3 regions of the Bacillus sp. GW823-FHT06A11 genome follow, and region 2 is predicted to be linked to each of the others. Evidence: riboswitches for the same ligand, from Rfam matches in the RefSeq annotation. Region 2 holds a riboswitch; each other region holds the start of a gene.
What was found. Region 2 has a riboswitch for S-adenosylmethionine ahead of mtnW (2,3-diketo-5-methylthiopentyl-1-phosphate enolase). Riboswitches for the same ligand answer to the same signal wherever they lie in the genome.
Positions count from the first base shown of each region.

Region 1: linked by a shared signal. The riboswitch ahead of metK (methionine adenosyltransferase) and the one ahead of mtnW (2,3-diketo-5-methylthiopentyl-1-phosphate enolase) in region 2 are both predicted to bind S-adenosylmethionine.
Region 3: linked by a shared signal. The riboswitch ahead of AC1Q8L_RS17815 (M20 family metallopeptidase) and the one ahead of mtnW (2,3-diketo-5-methylthiopentyl-1-phosphate enolase) in region 2 are both predicted to bind S-adenosylmethionine.

Region 1 is NZ_JBXAHS010000002.1:56,757-63,663, forward strand. Features, by position in the region: gene AC1Q8L_RS08730 (DMT family transporter) at 1-234, shown strand, start outside; gene AC1Q8L_RS08735 (hypothetical protein) at 263-484, opposite strand; gene AC1Q8L_RS08740 (ATP synthase subunit I) at 764-1,147, shown strand; gene pckA (phosphoenolpyruvate carboxykinase (ATP)) at 1,507-3,093, opposite strand; SAM riboswitch class I at 3,322-3,443, shown strand; gene metK (methionine adenosyltransferase) at 3,613-4,812, shown strand; gene AC1Q8L_RS08755 (hypothetical protein) at 5,039-5,218, opposite strand; gene AC1Q8L_RS08760 (MogA/MoaB family molybdenum cofactor biosynthesis protein) at 5,455-5,964, shown strand; gene AC1Q8L_RS08765 (molybdenum cofactor guanylyltransferase) at 5,961-6,563, shown strand; gene AC1Q8L_RS08770 (glycosyltransferase family 4 protein) at 6,842-6,907, opposite strand, start outside.
Region 2 is NZ_JBXAHS010000002.1:719,596-726,502, reverse strand. Features, by position in the region: gene AC1Q8L_RS12370 (carbon-nitrogen family hydrolase) at 1-179, opposite strand, end outside; gene AC1Q8L_RS12365 (pyridoxal phosphate-dependent aminotransferase) at 194-1,372, shown strand; SAM riboswitch class I at 1,437-1,542, shown strand; gene mtnW (2,3-diketo-5-methylthiopentyl-1-phosphate enolase) at 1,607-2,851, shown strand; gene mtnX (2-hydroxy-3-keto-5-methylthiopentenyl-1-phosphate phosphatase) at 2,848-3,507, shown strand; gene AC1Q8L_RS12350 (methylthioribulose 1-phosphate dehydratase) at 3,504-4,142, shown strand; gene AC1Q8L_RS12345 (1,2-dihydroxy-3-keto-5-methylthiopentene dioxygenase) at 4,120-4,632, shown strand; gene AC1Q8L_RS12340 (hypothetical protein) at 4,921-5,196, shown strand; gene AC1Q8L_RS12335 (DUF3909 family protein) at 5,232-5,564, opposite strand; gene AC1Q8L_RS12330 (NAD(P)-dependent oxidoreductase) at 5,570-6,448, opposite strand; gene AC1Q8L_RS12325 (serine hydrolase) at 6,453-6,907, opposite strand, start outside.
Region 3 is NZ_JBXAHS010000003.1:701,139-708,045, forward strand. Features, by position in the region: gene AC1Q8L_RS17795 (alpha/beta fold hydrolase) at 1-1,302, opposite strand, end outside; gene AC1Q8L_RS17800 (TetR/AcrR family transcriptional regulator) at 1,361-1,927, opposite strand; gene AC1Q8L_RS17805 (SDR family oxidoreductase) at 2,303-3,067, opposite strand; gene AC1Q8L_RS17810 (Lrp/AsnC family transcriptional regulator) at 3,235-3,675, shown strand; gene AC1Q8L_RS17815 (M20 family metallopeptidase) at 3,842-5,047, opposite strand; SAM riboswitch class I at 5,136-5,237, opposite strand; gene AC1Q8L_RS17820 (AAA domain-containing protein) at 5,314-6,907, opposite strand, start outside.

The DNA of each region.
Region 1 (6,907 bases), 660 kb from region 2:
GTATTTGGTCTAGTAATGTGGTATGTTGGTGTTCAAAAAATTGGGGCGTCACATACGATGGTATATATGTATATAACGCCGCTTGTAGCTGTTTTATTTGCAGCTGTCTGGGCAAATGAATATGTATCGTTTCAACAAATCATCGGTGGAATTATCATTTTTGTCGGTCTATGGTTTGTGAAATCGGAGAAAGTAAAAGTTCATTCTATTGCAGGGGAACCTATATCAAAATAGGAAAACAGATCACCTATGATCTGCTTTCCTATTTTTTTATTTTTGGTAAGAAGATGAGAAATAAGATAGCAGTAATAAGTGGAATTAAGTTTAAAAATGGAATACGGAAGAGTGTAATAAGAATAATACCTGGAAGAAGAACACCGAGGACAGCGTAAAAAATGCTATGGTTTTTCGTGTACCAATACAACGAAAGTCCGATAAGTGCAGGGATAATGAGATGAATGAGAGCCATTAAAAAATAAATCATTAGACGCCCCCTTTATTTGTGTGCTTATTACATCATATCCGTATGTTCATAAATTGATATCATTTTTTTCATAAATGGACGAAAAAAGTTTGAAAAACCGTCACAAAATATGAGAATATAATGTTTGAAATCTTGTATAATATTATTTTCTAAAAGCATTTAAACAACATAAACATACTGTTTATGTTGTTTTTAATTTGAGTGAAATGGATGTAAGGAATATGAATTTGAAAGAAATTTTTTGTTGGATAGATAAGAACGAATGAAGAGAGGTACAGCATGATTAGTATGTCACTAAGATCATTTAAAATCCAATCGTATTATATACTAGGTATTTTGTTACTAGGTTGGATGTTAACACCGTTTTCAGCACACTTTTTAGGCGCTGGAATTGGGCTTATTGTAAGTATGTATTGCGTTTGGCTTCTAGGGAGAAGAATTGAGAAGCTTGGAGATAGTATTGTAAAGAAGACGAAAGCACCGACACTCGGTATGTTTAACCGTTTTGCAGCTGCCATTTTGGGTGCTATTATTATGTACGAAATTGAGCACCACATGGTTATGTGGGCATTTGCAGTAGGGATTATGGGTGGTTATTTCTTAATCGTTGTGAATTTAGGATACTATAGCATGAAAGATGAGAAAGAACTAACAAAGAGCTAAAAGAGATAAAAAGATAAAAGACTTCTTTTTAGATGGAATAGATGATCCAGCCACAAATAGAAGCGGTCAGGGCCTTTTTTAACCCCATACGATGTGAAACTCGAGAGATGTAGCGAGTAGTGATATAATGTATATATTCGAAGCTGTAATTTTATAATCTAGGTCACAGATGAAGAGATTAGCATTTCACTTTATATAAGATATAGAAAGAAGCTTACGTTTTCACGTAAGCTTCTTTTTTATGTAAGTGTGTGTAACCGTTAAGCCGCATTGGGTTTTGTCGGTGAGTACGCGAAACTTTACGGTTACACGACACTTATTCATATGAGTAAAGGGTTATTCCAACAGAAAGTTTTAATTTAAGCGATTGGACCGCCTAAGTTAATGATATCTTCAGAAACGCTTTCGAACTTTTTGAAGTTCTCTTTGAATTCATTTGCAAGCTCGATTGCTTTTGCTTTGTAAGCAGCTTTATCAGCCCAAGTTTGTTCAGGCATTAACACTTCGTCAGGTACACCTGGTACGTGAAGTGGAACTTCAAGACCGAAGATGTCATGTTTAGCTGTTTCAGTTTTTGCAAGTTCGCCGCTTAATGCTGCTTGAATCATTGCACGAGTATAACCTAAGTTCATACGTTTACCAACTCCGTACTCGCCGCCAGTCCAGCCAGTGTTTACTAGGAATACTTTCGCATCGTGTTTCTCGATTTTTTCACCAAGCATTTCAGCGTAGCGAGATGCATCAAGTGGTAAGAATGGTGAACCGAAGCAAGTTGAGAATGTAGCTTGCGGAGATGTAACGCCGCGCTCTGTTCCTGCTAGTTTACTAGTGTAACCACTTAAGAAATGATACATAGCTTGCTCTTTTGATAACTTACTGATTGGAGGCAATACGCCAGATGCATCAGCAGTTAAGAAAATAATTGTATTTGGGTGTCCAGCAACACTTGGCAGTACGATATTGTCGATCGCATGCATAGGGTATGCAGCACGAGTATTTTCTGTTAAAGTAGTATCGTTGTAGTCGGCGATACGCGTTTGGTCATTAATGATAACGTTTTCTAAAACAGATCCAAATTTGATTGCATCGAAAATTTGTGGTTCTTTCTCGTGAGAAAGGTTTACACATTTTGCATAGCAACCGCCTTCAATATTGAATACACCGTTATCAGACCAACCGTGCTCATCATCACCGATTAATTTACGGTTTGGATCAGCAGATAATGTTGTTTTACCTGTTCCAGATAAACCGAAGAATAGTGCTACGTCGCCTTCTTCACCTACGTTTGCAGAGCAATGCATAGAAAGGATATCTTGTTCAGGTAATAAGAAGTTCATAATAGAGAAGATTGATTTTTTCATTTCTCCAGCGTATTCTGTACCACCAATTAGTACGATACGTTTTTCGAATGAAACCATAATGAATGCTTCAGAGTTTGTACCGTCAACAGCTGGATCAGCTTTGAAATTCGGTGCAGAAACAATTGTGAACTCTGATTCATGAGTTGTTAATTCTTCTTCAGTTGGACGAATGAATAATTGATGTACAAATAAATTGTGCCATGCATATTCGTTAATAACTTGAATTGGTAGGCGGTAATTGCGGTCAGCGCCTGCAAATCCTTTGAAGACGAATAACTCTTCTTTTTCTTTTAAGTATTCTAAAACTTTAGTATATAATTTATTAAAATGTTCTTCAGAAATCGGTTGGTTCACAGCTCCCCAAGCAATTTTGTCAGCAACCGATGCTTCTTTCACAATAAATTTATCTTTAGGAGAACGTCCTGTATATTTTCCAGTTGAAGCAGAAACGGCACCAGTCGAAGTTAATTTCCCTTCATTTCGCATTAATACTTTTTCCACTAATTGCGGAACACTTAGTTGAATCTGTGCATTGCTTCCGTTCAATAATTCGTGTAAACCAATTTGGACATTCACAGTACTCATATTTATATACCATCCTTTTCATTTAATGAAATATTTCTCGTAATCCCCAACAAGAGTATAACACAATTATATAAATAATGTATACTATTTATTTCTTTTTGTTTGTGTGAATGTATTATTTCCCTATTAATATTTCATTTCAGGCGTATTGAGAAAAACTTTCAGGAAAATGTGAATATTAATTGACAAATGAATATCATTTCTTTAGTATAGGTTGGGACGGATACTCTCTTATCCCGAGCTGGCGGAGGGACAGGCCCGATGAAGCCCAGCAACCTCACTTGTATTGATAAATGCAGGTGAATAGGTGCTAAAACCTGTGCGAGGCTACAGGTCTCGAACGATAAGAGCGAAGGGCAAAAAGCAGTATGCAAGTAGCAAATTAAACCTTTCCTCTATGTAAAGTAGGAAAGGTTTTTCTGTATGCTTGTGTGGGAGAATAAATGTATGTCGCAGTTTGTGGCAAATTAAGGATGAGTTCCGTACAATATATACAATTACTGTAGGGAGGTTTACCACATGACAAAAAAACGTCATCTGTTCACATCTGAGTCTGTAACTGAAGGACATCCAGATAAAATTTGTGACCAAATTTCTGATTCAATTTTAGATGCGATCTTATCAAAAGACGCAAATGCACGTGTAGCTTGTGAAACAACTGTAACAACTGGTTTAGTATTGGTAGCGGGGGAAATTACGACTTCTACTTACGTAGATATTCCAAAAATCGTTCGTGAAACAATTCAAGGCATTGGTTACACACGCGCAAAATACGGATTCGATGCAGAAACTTGTGCTGTTTTAACATCTATCGATGAGCAGTCTGCTGACATCGCTATGGGTGTTGACCAAGCGCTAGAAGCACGCGAAGGTCAAATGACTGACGCTGAGATTGAGGCAATTGGTGCAGGAGACCAAGGTTTAATGTTTGGTTTCGCATGTAATGAAACACAAGAGTTAATGCCACTTCCAATCTCGCTTGCTCACAAATTAGCTCGCCGTTTAACTGAAGTACGTAAAGATGATACATTATCATACTTACGTCCAGATGGAAAAACGCAAGTTACAGTTGAGTATGATGAAAATGGTAAACCAGTACGTGTTGATACTATCGTAATTTCTACACAACATCACCCAGATGTTACATGGGAAGAAATCGATCGCGACTTAAAAGAGCACGTAATTAAAGCTGTAGTACCAGCAGAATTAATGGATGGAGAAACGAAATTCTTCATTAATCCAACTGGCCGCTTCGTAATTGGTGGACCACAAGGTGATGCTGGTTTAACAGGACGTAAAATCATCGTTGATACTTACGGTGGATACGCTCGCCATGGCGGCGGTGCATTCTCTGGTAAAGATGCAACAAAAGTTGACCGTTCTGCAGCATATGCAGCTCGTTATGTTGCGAAAAACATCGTAGCAGCTGGTCTTGCTGACAAAGCAGAAGTACAACTTGCATACGCAATCGGTGTAGCACAACCAGTATCAATTTCAGTTGATACATTCGGCACAGGTAAAGTATCTGAAGACGTACTAGTAGAACTAGTTCGTAACAACTTCGATCTTCGCCCAGCTGGTATTATTAAAATGCTAGACTTACGTCGCCCAATTTACAAACAAACAGCAGCTTACGGCCACTTCGGACGTACTGATGTAGATCTTTCATGGGAACGTACAGACAAAGCTGCAGCTTTAAAAGAGCAAGCTGGTCTATAATATATGAAAAAAAGCTTTGCGCGGTGAGCGCAAAGCTTTTTTTATTTCGTTTTACTTACAATTTGAATGCATGATTTGCAATATACTTCGCCTTCTAGCTCAATATACTTTTTCGTATTAGTCATGCCACTTGCTGGAAAAGGCATATGAATCCATGCCTTTTCATACGTTTGTATTTCCTTTTACATGATTTACAAAGGGTGGATTTCTTCTGGAAGATATGCAATCAACCTTTCATTTGACGTGCTTTACCTGCGCAAAAGGCACTGCTTAGTAAAAATAGTGTCGCGAATATAATGCTTACTAATGTAGCGTATGGAATTGCACCTTTTAAGGAAAAGCCGACAGTGATTGAAGCGATGAATAAGAGGATGAATGTTGTTGTTAATTTTTTATAAAGTTCCATACTATGTAGACCTCCAATTTATTTTTTAGTACAAGTTTTAAAATTGAATTCTATTATGTAGAAAATATAAAGAGTAACTAAAGATATGTAGTCTAGGAGTATAAGAAAGTGCAGTTTCCTTTTTGTGGGTTAGTATACTTATATTGTATCATGGCGCATGATTGGCTTCATACATAATTGTGTAAAGATATGTATGATAAAATGAAGAAAAGTCTTTAAGAAAGGAAAGATAAAAAATGAGTGTAACTGAACATAAAAAACAAGCTCCAAAAGAAGTGCGTTGCAAGATTGTTACGATTTCCGATACACGTACGGAAGAAACGGATAAGAGCGGACAACTATTACATGAATTGTTAAAAGAAGCGGGCCATACAGTAACCTCTTATGAAATTGTAAAAGATGATAAAGAAAGTATTCAGCAAGCAGTGTTAGCTGGTTATCATAAGGAAGATGTAGATGTTGTATTAACAAATGGCGGTACTGGTATTACGAAGCGTGATGTAACAATTGAAGCAGTGTCAGCTCTATTAGATAAAGAGATTGTCGGGTTTGGTGAGTTGTTCCGCATGATTAGTTATTTAGAAGATATCGGGAGCAGCGCAATGTTAAGTAGAGCGATTGGGGGTACAATTGGGCGCAAAGTAGTTTTCTCGATGCCAGGATCGAGCGGGGCGGTTCGCCTTGCGATGAATAAATTAATTTTACCGGAATTAGGCCATATTACATTTGAGCTACATCGCCAATGAGTAGGTGGGCTGGAATTGTATTAGCGGGCGGTATGTCGAGTAGATTTGGTGAGCCGAAAGCGTTAGCGAGCTGGCAAGGTAGTACTTTTATTGAGCATATTTTGAAAGAGATGACAAGTGCGCTCCAAGAAGTTGTAGTCATTAGTCATTCTGATATAAAAGAGCGAGTAGAGCAATTCGTACAAGTTCCTGTTATAGAAGATATCCCGCACTATAAAGGGAATGGACCGCTGGCCGGTATTGTATCAGGAATGGAATACATAGAAGCAGATTGGTATGCTATTATGCCTTGCGATGCGCCAAATGTTTCGCATGAATGGTTTACCATTTTACTGGAGCAAACGAGCAATGAATATGATGCAGTTGTACCTATTATTAATGGAAGAAAACAGCCGCTGCTTGCAGCGTATCATAACCGTGTGAAAGAAAAGATTTATGCTTTACTTCAGGAAGAGAAAAGAAGTATGGGGCAGCTTTTATCACAATGTAATGTGAAGTATGTTGCTGGAGAAGATGTACAAGCGAATACAGATTGGTTTATAAATGTAAATACAAAAGAAGAATATGTGCAGGCTCAAAAAGACCTTTCAAATGAATGAAAGGTTTTTTGATATACAGAATTGGGGAACAATTGCTGTATAAAGGTATGTGAGTAAGTTGATTTTAAGGGGAATTCTTAAAATCATTATACAGCAAAAACACTGTATAACCATATATTAATTTTTATGGGTTTTTATTACAAGTCTGTTTAGTTATGTTTATTTTTGCTATAATGAATATGGAAATAAATGATATTTCACCTTATGTATCATTCATTCAACTAAAATTTACAAGTGTGTAATAAACTCCCTTCGTTTTTTGAAGGGAGTTTTTCTGTTCAAGCAAGTAACTCTGATGCGGTATGCTGAAGGACTTCTTCATACTGGTTAAGTAAGCCGCGAAA
Region 2 (6,907 bases):
TCCTTCATAGCTTCGCTTATTTTATTTTTAGCATTCTCAATATTTTTTTCTACATCTCCAAAAACAATATCCATTTGAATACATGCGACTTTCATTTTTTCAGCCCCATTCTTATTTTTTTCTTTACAAAATACTGGAAAGATTATATCATTTGTCACTAGAATTGTAACAACTTTCAAAAGAGGTGGAAAGTATGAAATTATTTCAACCTTCTGAGATAGTAACATCATTGCCAACACAATTTTTCGCTTCACTTGTTGCAAAAGTTAACAAAGTCGTTGCAGCTGGTCACGATGTTATTAATCTAGGTCAAGGTAATCCAGATCAACCAACACCGCAGCATATCGTAAAAGCTTTACAAGATGCTGCCGAAAAGACCATTCATCATAAATATCCGCCATTTCGCGGACATGAAAGCTTAAAGGAAGCCGTGACTACATTCTATAAACGTGAATACGGCGTCGAATTAAACCCAAAAACTGAAGTTGCTATTTTGTTTGGTGGGAAGGCTGGACTAGTAGAATTACCAATTTGTTTTACAAATCCTGGTGATACAATTCTCGTTCCGGATCCAGGCTATCCAGATTATTTATCTGGGGTTGCCTTAGCAAAGGCACACTTTGAAACCATGCCGCTTATTGCAGAAAATCATTTTTTACCGGATTATAAAAAAATTGACGACTCTATCGCTGAACGGGCAAAGTTAATGTTTTTAAACTATCCAAATAACCCTACAGGTGCTACTGCATCAAAAGATTTTTTTGATACAACCATTCATTTTGCTAATAAACATAATATATTAGTTGTTCACGATTTCGCTTACGGTGCTATCGGATTTGATGGTCAAAAACCTGTTAGTTTCTTGCAAGCAGATGGTTCGAAAGATATAGGAATTGAAATTTACACGTTATCAAAAACTTTCAATATGGCTGGCTGGCGTATTGCTTTTGCAGTTGGAAATGAAAGTGTCATCGAAACCATTAACCTATTGCAAGATCATATGTATGTTAGTATTTTTGGTGCAATTCAAGATGCTGCTCGCGAAGCACTATTAAGTTCACAGTCTTGTGTAGTAGATCTTGTAAATAGTTACGAATCTCGGAGAAACGCTCTTATTTCAGCTTGTCACTCAATTGGTTGGAATGTAGACATTCCAACCGGATCATTCTTTGCATGGCTTCCTGTACCAGAAGGTTATACATCCGAGCAATTTTCTGATATTTTACTAGAAAAAGCACACGTTGCAGTTGCTCCTGGTGTTGGATTTGGTGAACATGGCGAAGGGTATGTCCGTGTTGGTCTCTTGCATACAGAAGATAGATTACGAGAAGCCATTAATCGAATTGATAAATTAAATTTTTTCAAAAAGTAATTGACAACATGAAAAATATCTGACAAAATTCAGTTATCTTAAAAATTTAAACATTTCTAAATACTTCTTATCAAGAGCAGGTGGAGGGACGAGCCCGACGAAACCCGGCAACCGATCTACAATCGTAGACACGGTGCTAATTCTCGCAGCATTATGCTGACAGATAAGGAGCTGGTTGTAAAAAAACCTCTCCTTAGCTGAGAGGTTTTTTTATTTAACTAGGAGGTTATAACAATGAGCGGAATTATAGCGACGTATTTAATCCATGATGATTCACATAACTTAGAAAAAAAAGCTGAGCAAATTGCTCTTGGTTTAACAATTGGCTCTTGGACTCATTTGCCACAATTATTGCAAGAACAATTAAAGCAACATAAAGGCAACGTCATTCATATTGAGGAATTAGCTGAACATGAACATACGAATTCGTATTTACGTAAAAAAGTAGAACGCGGAATTATTAAAATCGAATATCCGTTATTAAACTTCAGTCCAGATTTACCAGCAATTTTAACGACTACATTTGGAAAGCTATCCCTTGATGGCGAAGTAAAATTAATTGACTTAACTTTTTCAGAAGAATTGAAAGAACATTTTCCTGGTCCAAAATTCGGGATAGATGGGATTCGAAACCTTTTACAAGTGCATGATCGTCCCCTTTTAATGAGTATTTTTAAAGGAATGATTGGACGAAATATTGGGTATTTAAAAACGCAATTACGTGATCAAGCAAGTGGTGGTGTAGATATAGTAAAAGATGATGAAATATTATTTGAAAATGCATTAACACCACTTACGAAACGCATTGTATCTGGAAAAGAAGTTTTACAATCCGTATATGAAACATACGGACATAAAACGTTATATGCCGTAAATTTAACAGGACGAACTTTTGATTTAAAAGAAAATGCGAAACGTGCAGTGCAAGCTGGAGCTGATATTCTATTATTTAACGTATTTGCTTACGGACTAGATGTACTGCAATCACTTGCAGAAGATGATGAAATCCCAGTTCCTATTATGGCACACCCTGCTGTAAGTGGTGCTTATTCAGCATCTAAGTTATATGGAATTTCATCTCCATTATTACTCGGAAAGCTACTACGCTATGCTGGGGCTGACTTTTCATTATTCCCATCTCCATACGGAAGTGTTGCGCTAGAAAAAGAGGAAGCTCTTGCTATCTCAAAATATTTAACTGAAGACGATGCATTTTTCAAGAAGAGCTTTTCTGTTCCATCTGCTGGTATTCACCCTGGTTTCGTTCCCTTTATTGTACGAGATTTCGGTAAAGATGTTGTTATTAATGCTGGCGGCGGGATACATGGACATCCAAATGGAGCGCAAGGCGGTGGTAAAGCTTTCCGTACTGCAATTGATGCTACTTTGCAAAATAAACCACTCCATGAAGTAGATGACATAAATTTGCATAGTGCACTACAAATATGGGGAAATCCCTCTCATGAGGTGAAATTATGAGTATTCAAGTATTTTGTGATTTCGATGGCACGATTACAAATAATGATAACATTATGTCCATTATGGAAAAATTCGCACCACCAGAAGCTGAAGAAGTAAAGAATAGAATTTTATCACAAGAGCTATCTATTCAAGAAGGTGTTTCTCAATTATTTCGATTAATACCTACTCATCTGCACGATGAAATTATTCAATTTTTAATAGAAACTGCTGAAATTCGTAATGGTTTTCATGAATTTATACAATTTGTAAATGAAAATAACATTTCTTTTTACGTTATATCAGGTGGAATGGATTTCTTCGTCTATCCACTCTTACAAGGACTCATTCCAAAAGAGCAAATTTACTGTAATGAAACAGATTTTTCAAATGAATACATTACGGTGAATTGGCCTCATCCTTGTGATCATCATTGTCAAAATCATTGCGGATTATGTAAATCATCACTCATCCGTAAATTGAGTGATACGAATGACTTCCATATTGTGATTGGAGATTCAATTACTGATTTACAAGCTGCGAAACAAGCAGATAAAGTATTTGCTCGTGACTTCCTTATTACAAAGTGTGAAGAGAATTATATTGCTTATACACCGTTTGAAACATTCCATGATATTCAAAATGAATTAAAACATTTGTTGGAGGTGAAATCATGAAACAACTTTTTCGTCAATGGTATGACTTAAGCGAGATAAAAAAAGAATTAACAACTCGAAATTGGTTCCCAGCAACAAGTGGTAATATTTCTATAAAAGTTAGTCATGAGCCACTTACTTTTCTCATTACAGCAAGCGGTAAAGATAAAACAAAAACCACTCCAGATGATTTTCTATTAGTAGATCATGTAGGAGTTCCCGTTTTAGAGACTGAATTACGCCCTTCAGCAGAAACAATATTGCATACACATATTTATAACAATACGAATGCCGGGTGCGTACTTCATGTTCATACAACTGATAATAATGTCATCACAAATTTATATAGTGATGCAGTTACCCTTCAAAATCAAGAAATTATTAAAGCTCTCGATATTTGGGAAGAAGGGGCAACAATTCACATTCCTATTATCGAAAACCATGCCCATATCCCAACGCTTGGAGAAAACTTCCGAAAGCATATACAAGGTGATTCGGGAGCGGTATTAATCCGTAACCACGGTATTACCGTATGGGGCCGAGATAGCTTTGATGCAAAGAAGAGATTAGAAGCTTATGAGTTTTTATTCCAATTTCATATAAAACTATTATCAATTCAAGGAGGCGTTTCTAATGGCGCAAATTCGTATTCATGAAGTAAATACTCGTATTGAAAATGAAGTGGAAGTATCTAAATTTCTACAAGAGGAAGGCGTTTTATATGAGAAATGGAATATTTCTAAACTTCCTACTCATTTAAATGAAAATTATTCTTTAACAGATGAAAACAAAGCTGAAATATTAGCTGTTTTTTCAAAAGAAATCGCTGATGTTTCAGCACGTCGAGGTTATAAAGCACATGATGTAATTTCACTTTCAAATAGCACACCTAACCTTGACGAATTATTAATTAATTTCCAAAAAGAACATCATCATACAGACGACGAAGTCCGCTTTATCGTCAGTGGTCATGGCATTTTCGCTATTGAAGGCAAAGATGGGAAATTCTTTGATGTTGAACTTGAGCCAGGCGATCTAATATCTGTTCCAGAAAATGCAAGACATTATTTTACCTTGCAAGATGATCGTCAAGTTGTAGCTATTCGTATTTTTGTAACAACTGAAGGCTGGGTTCCAATCTATTAAGGTAGTTAGTTGAATAAAAGGACTTGGATCCCCTTTTCCAAACTTTTATTCACTCTACATATATACATCCTCCTATGGAACAGGCTTATTTCACTTTTGAAATAAGCCTGATTTTTTATTTACTCAAAAGTACCATTTCATCACAAATTTAACGCCTTGATTTTTCAAGTGTATTTTTTGAACATTTATTGAACATTTATTGAAATCTTTCTGAAAATTCTGTTTTAAATGTGATATACTACAATTAACTAAGAAGGAAAATAATATCGCAAACAGAGGGGGATAATCATGAGCTTACTTATCGCACTTATACTTGGAGTTACATGTGGAGCATTTCCTGTTATTTTAGGAGCTATTATGGAAGAGTTAGAAATTGGTGTTTTAGGATTTGTCGCATCTTGTGTAAGCGCTTTATTATTTGGTTTATTCGGCGCTATTCCTGTTTCAATTCTGTGTGCTTTTTATATAATACGCCATGCTCGTACAAAACAATTTGGTCCTAATCACATCGCACAAATTATCCCATTCCCGGTTGAACGATGTCGCCGCGCTTCTAACTTATAATGACTAAATAAATAAAAGTCCTCAAATGAGGACTTTTATTTATTTTCTTCTAGAAATTGAAACAATTCTTGTAGATGTAGGGCATCTTCACCATAGCTAACAGATACATGAAATATACCGTCAATCTCAGCTTGCATATAAAGATCCACTCCATCACGATCATATTTCAATGCCAAATAAAACTCCATTTCTTCTAACATCTTTTTAGAGGTTCGAATTACATAATGCCCCTTCTCATCTCTTCCATATTCAAAGTCTGGTTCAAAATCATATTTTTGTTTAAAAGCTTCTTTTTGTTTTTCATTAATTTGCATACAAGTAGCTCGCTGTACAGTATCAATCATCTCATCAAACTTTTGAAGGTCCACCTCGTTTACCCCCTTATATATTTTTTATATAATACTTGTGTTCCACTATTTTCTTCGCCATCCTTAATTAACTCTTCATACAATTCTTTCGCCAAACTTAAGCCTGGGACTGGTAATTGTAATTTCTCTGCTTCCTCTAAAGCAATTTTCATATCTTTCATAAAATGCTTTACATAAAATCCTGGCTCAAAGTCTCCTTTTAACATTCGAGGAGCTAAATTACTTAATGACCAACTACCTGCTGCCCCTGTTGAAATACTCTCTAACACTTTATCTGGATTCAATCCAGCCTTCTTCGCGTAAGCAACAGCCTCACATACTCCAATCATATTGGAAGCAATCGCAATTTGATTGCACATTTTTGTATGTTGTCCACTCCCAGCTGGTCCTTGTAATTGAATGTTTGTTCCTAACTTTTCAAGTAAAGGTAAGCATCTATCATATATTTCTTTCTCTCCACCTACCATAATTGCGAGTTTTGCTTCTTTCGCACCAACATCTCCTCCTGAGACAGGTGCATCTAACGTATATATATTTTTGCTTTTTGCAACTTCATTAATACGTTTTGCTAAAGTAGGTGTAGATGTCGTAAAGTCAATTGCTATCGTACCTTCTTTTGCATGTTCTATAATTCCTTCTATACCAAAATACACTTCTTCTACATCATGTGGATATCCAACCATTGTCATTACAATATCAACTTGCTTCACTAACTCTTTTGGCGTATCACACCATTGTGCACCATCTTGCACTAAAGAATCTGTTTTTGCTTTCGTTCTATTATATACATATACTTTATGACCATCTTGCATTAAGTGATAAACCATACTTTTTCCCATTACGCCAATACCAATGAAACCTATTGATAAAGTTTTATGTTCCATTTTCTCATCCCCTTTGTTCTAATAAATCATTTACCATCTTTCGGAACTCTTTATTAAAGTCATCATCCATACTATTTTTTACATTTGAAAATAACATAACAAAAATTCCTTTTTCTTTATTAAAATTATTGAAAGTGTTCCAACCAGATAATACACCATGATTATGAAAATAATCTGGATATATATAAAAACTAAATGCATATTTCCGTTCTGCTGAAGGCGAAAACATTGCTTGTATACTTTGTTCAGAAAGAAGTTTTCCATTTATAATTGCTTCGTCTAACTTCTTCATATCTCCAACTGTCGTATACATCTCACCACAACCATATAGCCAATCCATGCCTAACTTCTGCGCTGGTACAAGCTCTTGATTTTTTTTCACATAACCCTTTGTAAAATTTTTATCTCCAGGTACCATATTTCCCATACCGGATTCATGCATATCTGCTTTTACAAATA
Region 3 (6,907 bases), on a different contig from region 2:
CAAATAGATAGCTAGAAGATTTTTCTCTTGTTTAAAAGGAGAACGTCCCAAACCTGGAAGATCCAAAATCCATACAGGTTGACCAGTTTTTTCATGAAGCTCTTGTGCTAAAGGAAATAAATCCTCTCCATCACTCAATAAACCATGTAATAAAATAAACGGTTTACCCTCTCCTTGTAATTGGTAAAGGGTATTGTTATCGCATAATGTTCGTTTAAATACATGATTATGCTGGCCATATTGATACATCATTCGATAATCCAGATCAGCTACTACGGCAGGGAAAAATTTCATTACACTCGTCTCCTTAAACCAATCTCCTCCCATAATTTTTTTCGCTGAAACATTTAAAAATTTTCGTTTTGTAATAAAATTCAGTCCATCAGAAGGAATTTTTGTTATTTTACTTACTCCACTATTCATAATTGCTTTCATAAGTGGCATTGGGACAGAGATTTTTGGTGCCCTCATATTCATACTTTCTGACATAATACTTAATAACTCAGCAATGTTCTGATCGTGCTGTTTGTCTTCAACAAGTGTATATGTTTGAATAGTCGGTTGCTCTAATCTGAAAACCTGCACAATAAACTTCGCAAGCTCATCGTTTGAAATAAGTGGTAACCTATATCCCTTACCTCCAGGAATCATTGGCATGAGCCCTCTTCGCATACTCATCACAAGCAAACCTAATCCTGCTATCTGCTCTGTACTCCCTGTTTTACTACTACCGACTACAGTTGGCGGATTAATTACAGAAAGCGGATAACCTACTGCTGATGCCTGCTGACGGATATAAAGATCTGCTAAAAATTTTGTTCTCTCATATGGATTTTTTATTTTCAAATAATTATTTCCTTCTTGAAACACATCAATTGCAATCTTGCTATTTTTATCATCAAAGGGACTCATATAACCTACAACATGAATAAATTGTTGCAAGCCCTTCAATTGATGAATACTTTTAGCTAAGTCACTAATATGTTTGGCACCATGTAAAAATACGGAAGCTGCCTCTTTACTTGTCGCTTGAATATCCATGGGGCCTCCTGCGTGAATAATCACATCCGTTTTCAATACCCTCTCCTTATCTTCAGCACTTAGACCTAAATCTATTTTCGTCAAATCACCTTCAATAAAGTGCATAACTTCCTTTTTTAAGTTTCCTCTTTCTTGAAAAAGGCGTATTGCTTTACTTTTCGACCTTACTAAAAGAAGAATTTTAACATCCTCTTTGGCTAATTCTTTCACTAATTGCTGTCCAATAAAGCCTGTTCCACCAGTTAAAAATACTGTTCTCATATAAAATCCCCCTTTTAGTACTAATCAGTACTAATTTGATTTAAAAAAAATGCTTCTTTTATCGAAGCAATTTTAAAAAATGATCTGCTGTTTTCGTGATTACAGTTGCATCCTTCAATGTTTCTGAAATAAATAACGCTCCTTCAAGATTTGTAATAAAAAGTGATGCAACCTCATCAATATGAATCGTATTTCTAAATTCTCCATTCTCTACCCCTTGTTTAAGTAATAGAGAAACTTTCTTTTGTAATCCTGTAAAAAAAAGACCTATTTTTTCTTTTATTTGCGTGGCCTGTTTAGGACTTTGAATATAAAGAGTAATAAATGGACAGCTCCCCTTATACTCTCTCGACTGAACTCCTTGTGATAATTGCTTTAAAAACAGTTGGATACGATCTTCAACTAAAAATTGGTTCTGAGAAAGTACGTCATCAATTGCAGATTGATACATTTCAATCCAATAATCAACGACCGCTTCTAATAATACTTCCTTATTAGAAAAGTGATAATACACATTAGACTTTGAAACTTTGCTTACACGTACTAATTCATCCATACTTGTATAAGCAAACCCTTTTTCTAAAAATAATGTTGCAGCTACTTCAATCACACGTTTTTGATTCATTAATTTTACCTTTGTCATAACTAGAACTATATAGTACTAATTTAAATATTACAAGTATTTATGTTAATTTAGAAAAAAGTTTGTTTAAAAAAGTTCCACTAACATTGATTTTACTGCAAAAAAAATCTTATTTTGAATAAAGTTGAACTGAACCCCGAAATTGTTAATTCACTATCGTCTAATAGAGGTCACCATACATACCCATCAACTTAAGAAAAAGAAATGCCCCCTTATTCAAGTTGCCTAGCCAAAAAATCACGTTTTAATAGACTTCTTTAGCATGCCTATCTTTCTATAAATTACCAGATATGAAACAAGGATCGTTTCATATCTAGTAATTTACTTGATTAGCTTGATGGGTATGGAGTAGTGCCCCTATAAACAAAACCCTCCAGAAACATCTAAAATCTGCCCTGTTATCCAGCGGCTATCAGCAGAAGCAAGGAATGCTACTGCATCTGCAATATCTTCAACTTGCCCTATTCGTTCGAACACAGATGAATTCGTAGCAAAACTTCGTATTTCCGGATCATCTAGCAATTTTGCATTAATATCTGTCTTCGTATATCCAGGCATAATTGTATTCACTGTTATACCTCTTTCTCCGAGATGTTTAGCTAGAGGAAGTGTCATCGTATTTAATGCACCTTTACTTAAGCCGTATGCAATTGAGCCTGTAAAACCAAGTCGTACTTCAGCTGATGAAATGTTAATAATACGCCCCTCTGCTCGTAGTAACGGCAATGTTTGCTGAATTAAGAAGAACGGTGCCTTAATATTTACAGACATAATTTCATCAAAAACTTCTTCTGTCGTATTTTCAATCGTTCCTTGTGTACCTATCCCTGCATTGTTTACTAAAATATCAATCTCTGATGTACCAACCCTTACTTGTAATTCATTCTTCAATTGTTCTACTAGCTTCTTGACACCATCAATTGAATTGAGTTCTGCTTCAATTAAGAATGCTTTTCCTCCATTAGATTCAATCTCACTAATTGTTTCATCTGCAGCTGCCTTATTTCGTCCGTAGTGAATCACAACTAATGCACCGTCGTTTGCCAATCTCATTGCAATCGCACGACCAATACCGCGACTCGCCCCTGTTACTAACGCTACTTTCCCATCAAGATTCTTCATTTTTTCCATCCTTTCTAAATTTCCGTTTAAAAAATCCAACACTTATATTTTCATGCAAACACCGATAATTTTAAATATAGATTTATAAGTAATTCAGTTCGTTCACTTATGATATTATAGTTATAACTTACGTTTTACTTTAGAAAATAAAATAAGGAGGCTACACAATGCAAAACACAGTAAAACTGGATGAAATCGATCATAAGATTATGAACTTGTTGTATGAAAATGCGAGAATTTCTGTTTCAGAAATAGGACGGATTATATCCATGACGCAACCTGCTGTAAAGGAGCGTATGAATAAACTTGAAGATCAAGGAGTTATAGCGGCTTACCGAACGAAATTTGAGCCTTCCAAAATTAATAAAAGCATTCAAGCATTCATCATGTTTAAAACGAGCCAATGCTCTGATTTCATCCAATATTGTAATGCCGCTCCTGAAGTAACTGATTTATATCGAATTAGCGGGGAATTTAATTATATGATGAAGGTCATGAGCGATTCGATGGATTCCCTCGCTGCGTTTTTAGACTCGTTAATGCAATTCGGATTATCATCTCCTTTAATTGTTTTAAAGAGTGAGTTCGAGGAGAAATTGTCATTCTAATAAAGGGATACGTATTATCCTCACTAACAGTAAAATTTTCTCTTTCTTGAGAAAAACCAACAAAATCAATGACTAGCAAACAAAAAAGAACATTGATTTTTCAATGTTCTTTTTATATCTCTACTTATTAATTAGATTGCTCTTCGAAAAGAGCGCCTTAATCCCCTTACCCCTGATTCCTCTGTGCCTCCCTAAACTCCTCCTTCATCTTCTCTAACAACCCTTCTTCTGTAATTAATCGATACGCTGTATTCGCTAATGCTTTTGCCGATGTAATTAATGCTTTATCTCCTAGTTCTGAACGTGCTGCTTCTCTAAATTCATTCGTATGCGCAATTAAGTCATCTGGACCAATTTTAATGTACGGATGAATTGTCGGCACAACTTGGCTGACGTTTCCTGCATCGGTTGAACCAATCCCTACTCTTTCTTTACGATTTACATCTTCACCTAATAGTTCTAGTTCTTCCGCTACGATATCGTTATATGTTTTTGTTACGAGTAATTCATCGATTTCATTTTGGAATTGATGGATTTTTACTTTTGCACCTGTTGCTAACGCTGCTCCCTCAGCAATGTTTCTTACTTTTTCTGTTACTTCCGCGCATCTCTTTCGCGTTGCTGCACGGATGAAGAACCTAGCCGCGGCATAGTCAGGAATAATGTTAGGTGCTTTTCCGCCTTCTGTAATGACGCCATGAATTCTCACGTCTGACGGAAGTTGTTGGCGAAGTGCGTTTATACCGTTATAGAGCTGAATAACCGCATCTAATGCATTAATCCCTTCTTCTGGTGAAGCTGCAGCGTGAGCTGTTTTTCCGTAAAAATGAAAATCAAGTGGATCGACTGCTAGTGAAGGACTCGTTGTCGCTGTTTTTCCGCTCGGATGAATCATAAGCGCCGCATCAATGTCTTTAAATAAACCTGCCTTTACATAACTTGATTTCGCGCTACCATTTGGCCCACCTTCTTCTGCTGGTGTACCAAACACGACAACTTCCCCGCCAATTTCTTCAAGTGTTTCTGATAATGCAATTGCTGCTGCAACGCTAATTGTGCCAATTAAATTGTGACCACACGCATGGCCTAATCCTGGTAAAGCGTCGTACTCCGCTAAAAATGCAATTGCCGGTCCTTGTTTTCCAGAACTTTTTCGCGCAATAAACCCCGTTTCATGTCCAGCTATATTGTGCTGCAACTGAAATCCTGCACTGCCTAGCAATAAACTTAACGTCCTAGATGCGTAAAACTCTTGGTTACCAATCTCTGGATTCGCATGAATATCATGACTTGTTTCTATGTACTTTTCCTTATTTCTTTCGATACTCTCTTCAATTGTTTTTCTTTGTGACGTTACTCCTGTCGCTCCCATTGTTCTTCCTCCTTTTATTTTCACGTAAAAAAGCCTCTTTCTAAAAGATAGAAAGAGGCTTCTGTATATACAGTCAAAATGAGCTTCTTTCTTATCTTTCAAGTTACCTTGCTGGAATTGGCACAGTATTCATAACGAATCCGCTGCCGAGGTATCATAGGGCCAGTCCCTCCACCTCTCGTGATAAGAATTTTCATAAAATTATATTAAATTATTTTTTATTCTAAGTTCATTCCAAGTAAAAGTCAAGGAATTCCTATCCGAATTTACCGAATATCTAAAAATCCTTTTAATACACCAATTGTCTCAGGTGCTTGCAGTCTTGCACATACGTACGGAAATTCCGTACTACCTTCAAATATCATTTGAGATGTAAGCGGTGCGCCTGCCCAGAAGATTTCATCATCAATTACTAAGAATGGGAATGCTTTATTTTGTCTTTGTAACTTTACATTTTTCAGCGGAACTGGTCCATCACTATAAACTGTTATTTGTGCATTTGTACGCATTAACGCTTGCCATACTCGTTTATCTACTTGTTTCGTACTTGGCAGTGAAATAATAATTTTTCGTTTTGCGGCTAAAATATCTTTTAATAGCCCTTTCGGCTCTTCAAGATTCATTTCCATAAACCAGCGTAAACGTTTCGAAATTTTCCGTTCCCACAATTGTCTTGATGTCGTGCGATCATACACATCTCCGTGACGTTCTATATGAGCTGTTAATTGTGATAACGCTTGTTTTCTAGAAAGATTTTTACGCATATAATGGCAATCTGATAATTGAATGAACTTCCCTCTCGCCCTTGTCACTGCTACATTGACGAGGCGATGATTTTTATGGTCAAAGAATAACACGCCAGGTCGTTCTTGCGGATAACTGTCAACCGTATCAAAGATCATCATATCTCTTTCAGAACCTTGAAACTTATGAACTGTCGCCGCTAAAACTGGTATGTTTTGATATTTCGTTCTCTGCAACATTTCTCTAATATACGTCGATAAAAAGCGTGACTGCGCCCTGTAAGGTGTCACAACACCAATCGACTGAACACCGTCTAACAATCCGATTAACATCATTTGCATCGCTACTAAACCAGACATAATGTTAAAACGGGAACCAGAAGCAGCATCTTTTAACGAAAAAGCTCCCATTTGGCTCGTATCAAATAAAACACTCGCTTCATTTGCGAACGGCTGCAATTGCGCAAGTTCTTTACGCTCTGAAACAGACGGATGATCGTATACTCTATTTTTATAAATAAACGAATTCGTAAACTTCGATATATCCGCATGCATACGTCTTTGTTCCTGCAACATAAATAGGTTTGGGTGTGCTTCTGATTTATTAACAGACTCAACAATCCCAGCATGGTAAAACATATCTTCCCCAAGCCATTTGCGAACGAGTTCATGGTTCGCCATCGCAATTGGAGGTAACTGTAAAAAGTCACCGCAAACGACGATACGTTTCCCAAGTGAAGCAGCTAATGCGATTTGCGGAACGAACGCCATACTCACTTCATCTACGACAACTAAATCGAATGTACGCTCATAAATAAGTGAATCAATGGCACATTTCGATAAAGTTGCACCAATTACTTTCGCATTTTCAATATATTCTTTTTCTACTTCTTTAATTTTCGCCTTTTGCTTTCGAAGCTCACTTTCAATCTCTTGTATACGCTTCTTATCGGCAGATGTTGCTTTATACGATAAGATTTTTTCACGAAGATCTTGGCGTGTCTCTTCTAAGTAGAGTCTTTCCTCACCCCATGATCCGTTCGTCGTTTCAACTAATTTCGATGCAAGTAACGTTTCATGATTTCGTATATGTTCATGCTGACTATAACCGTAACGA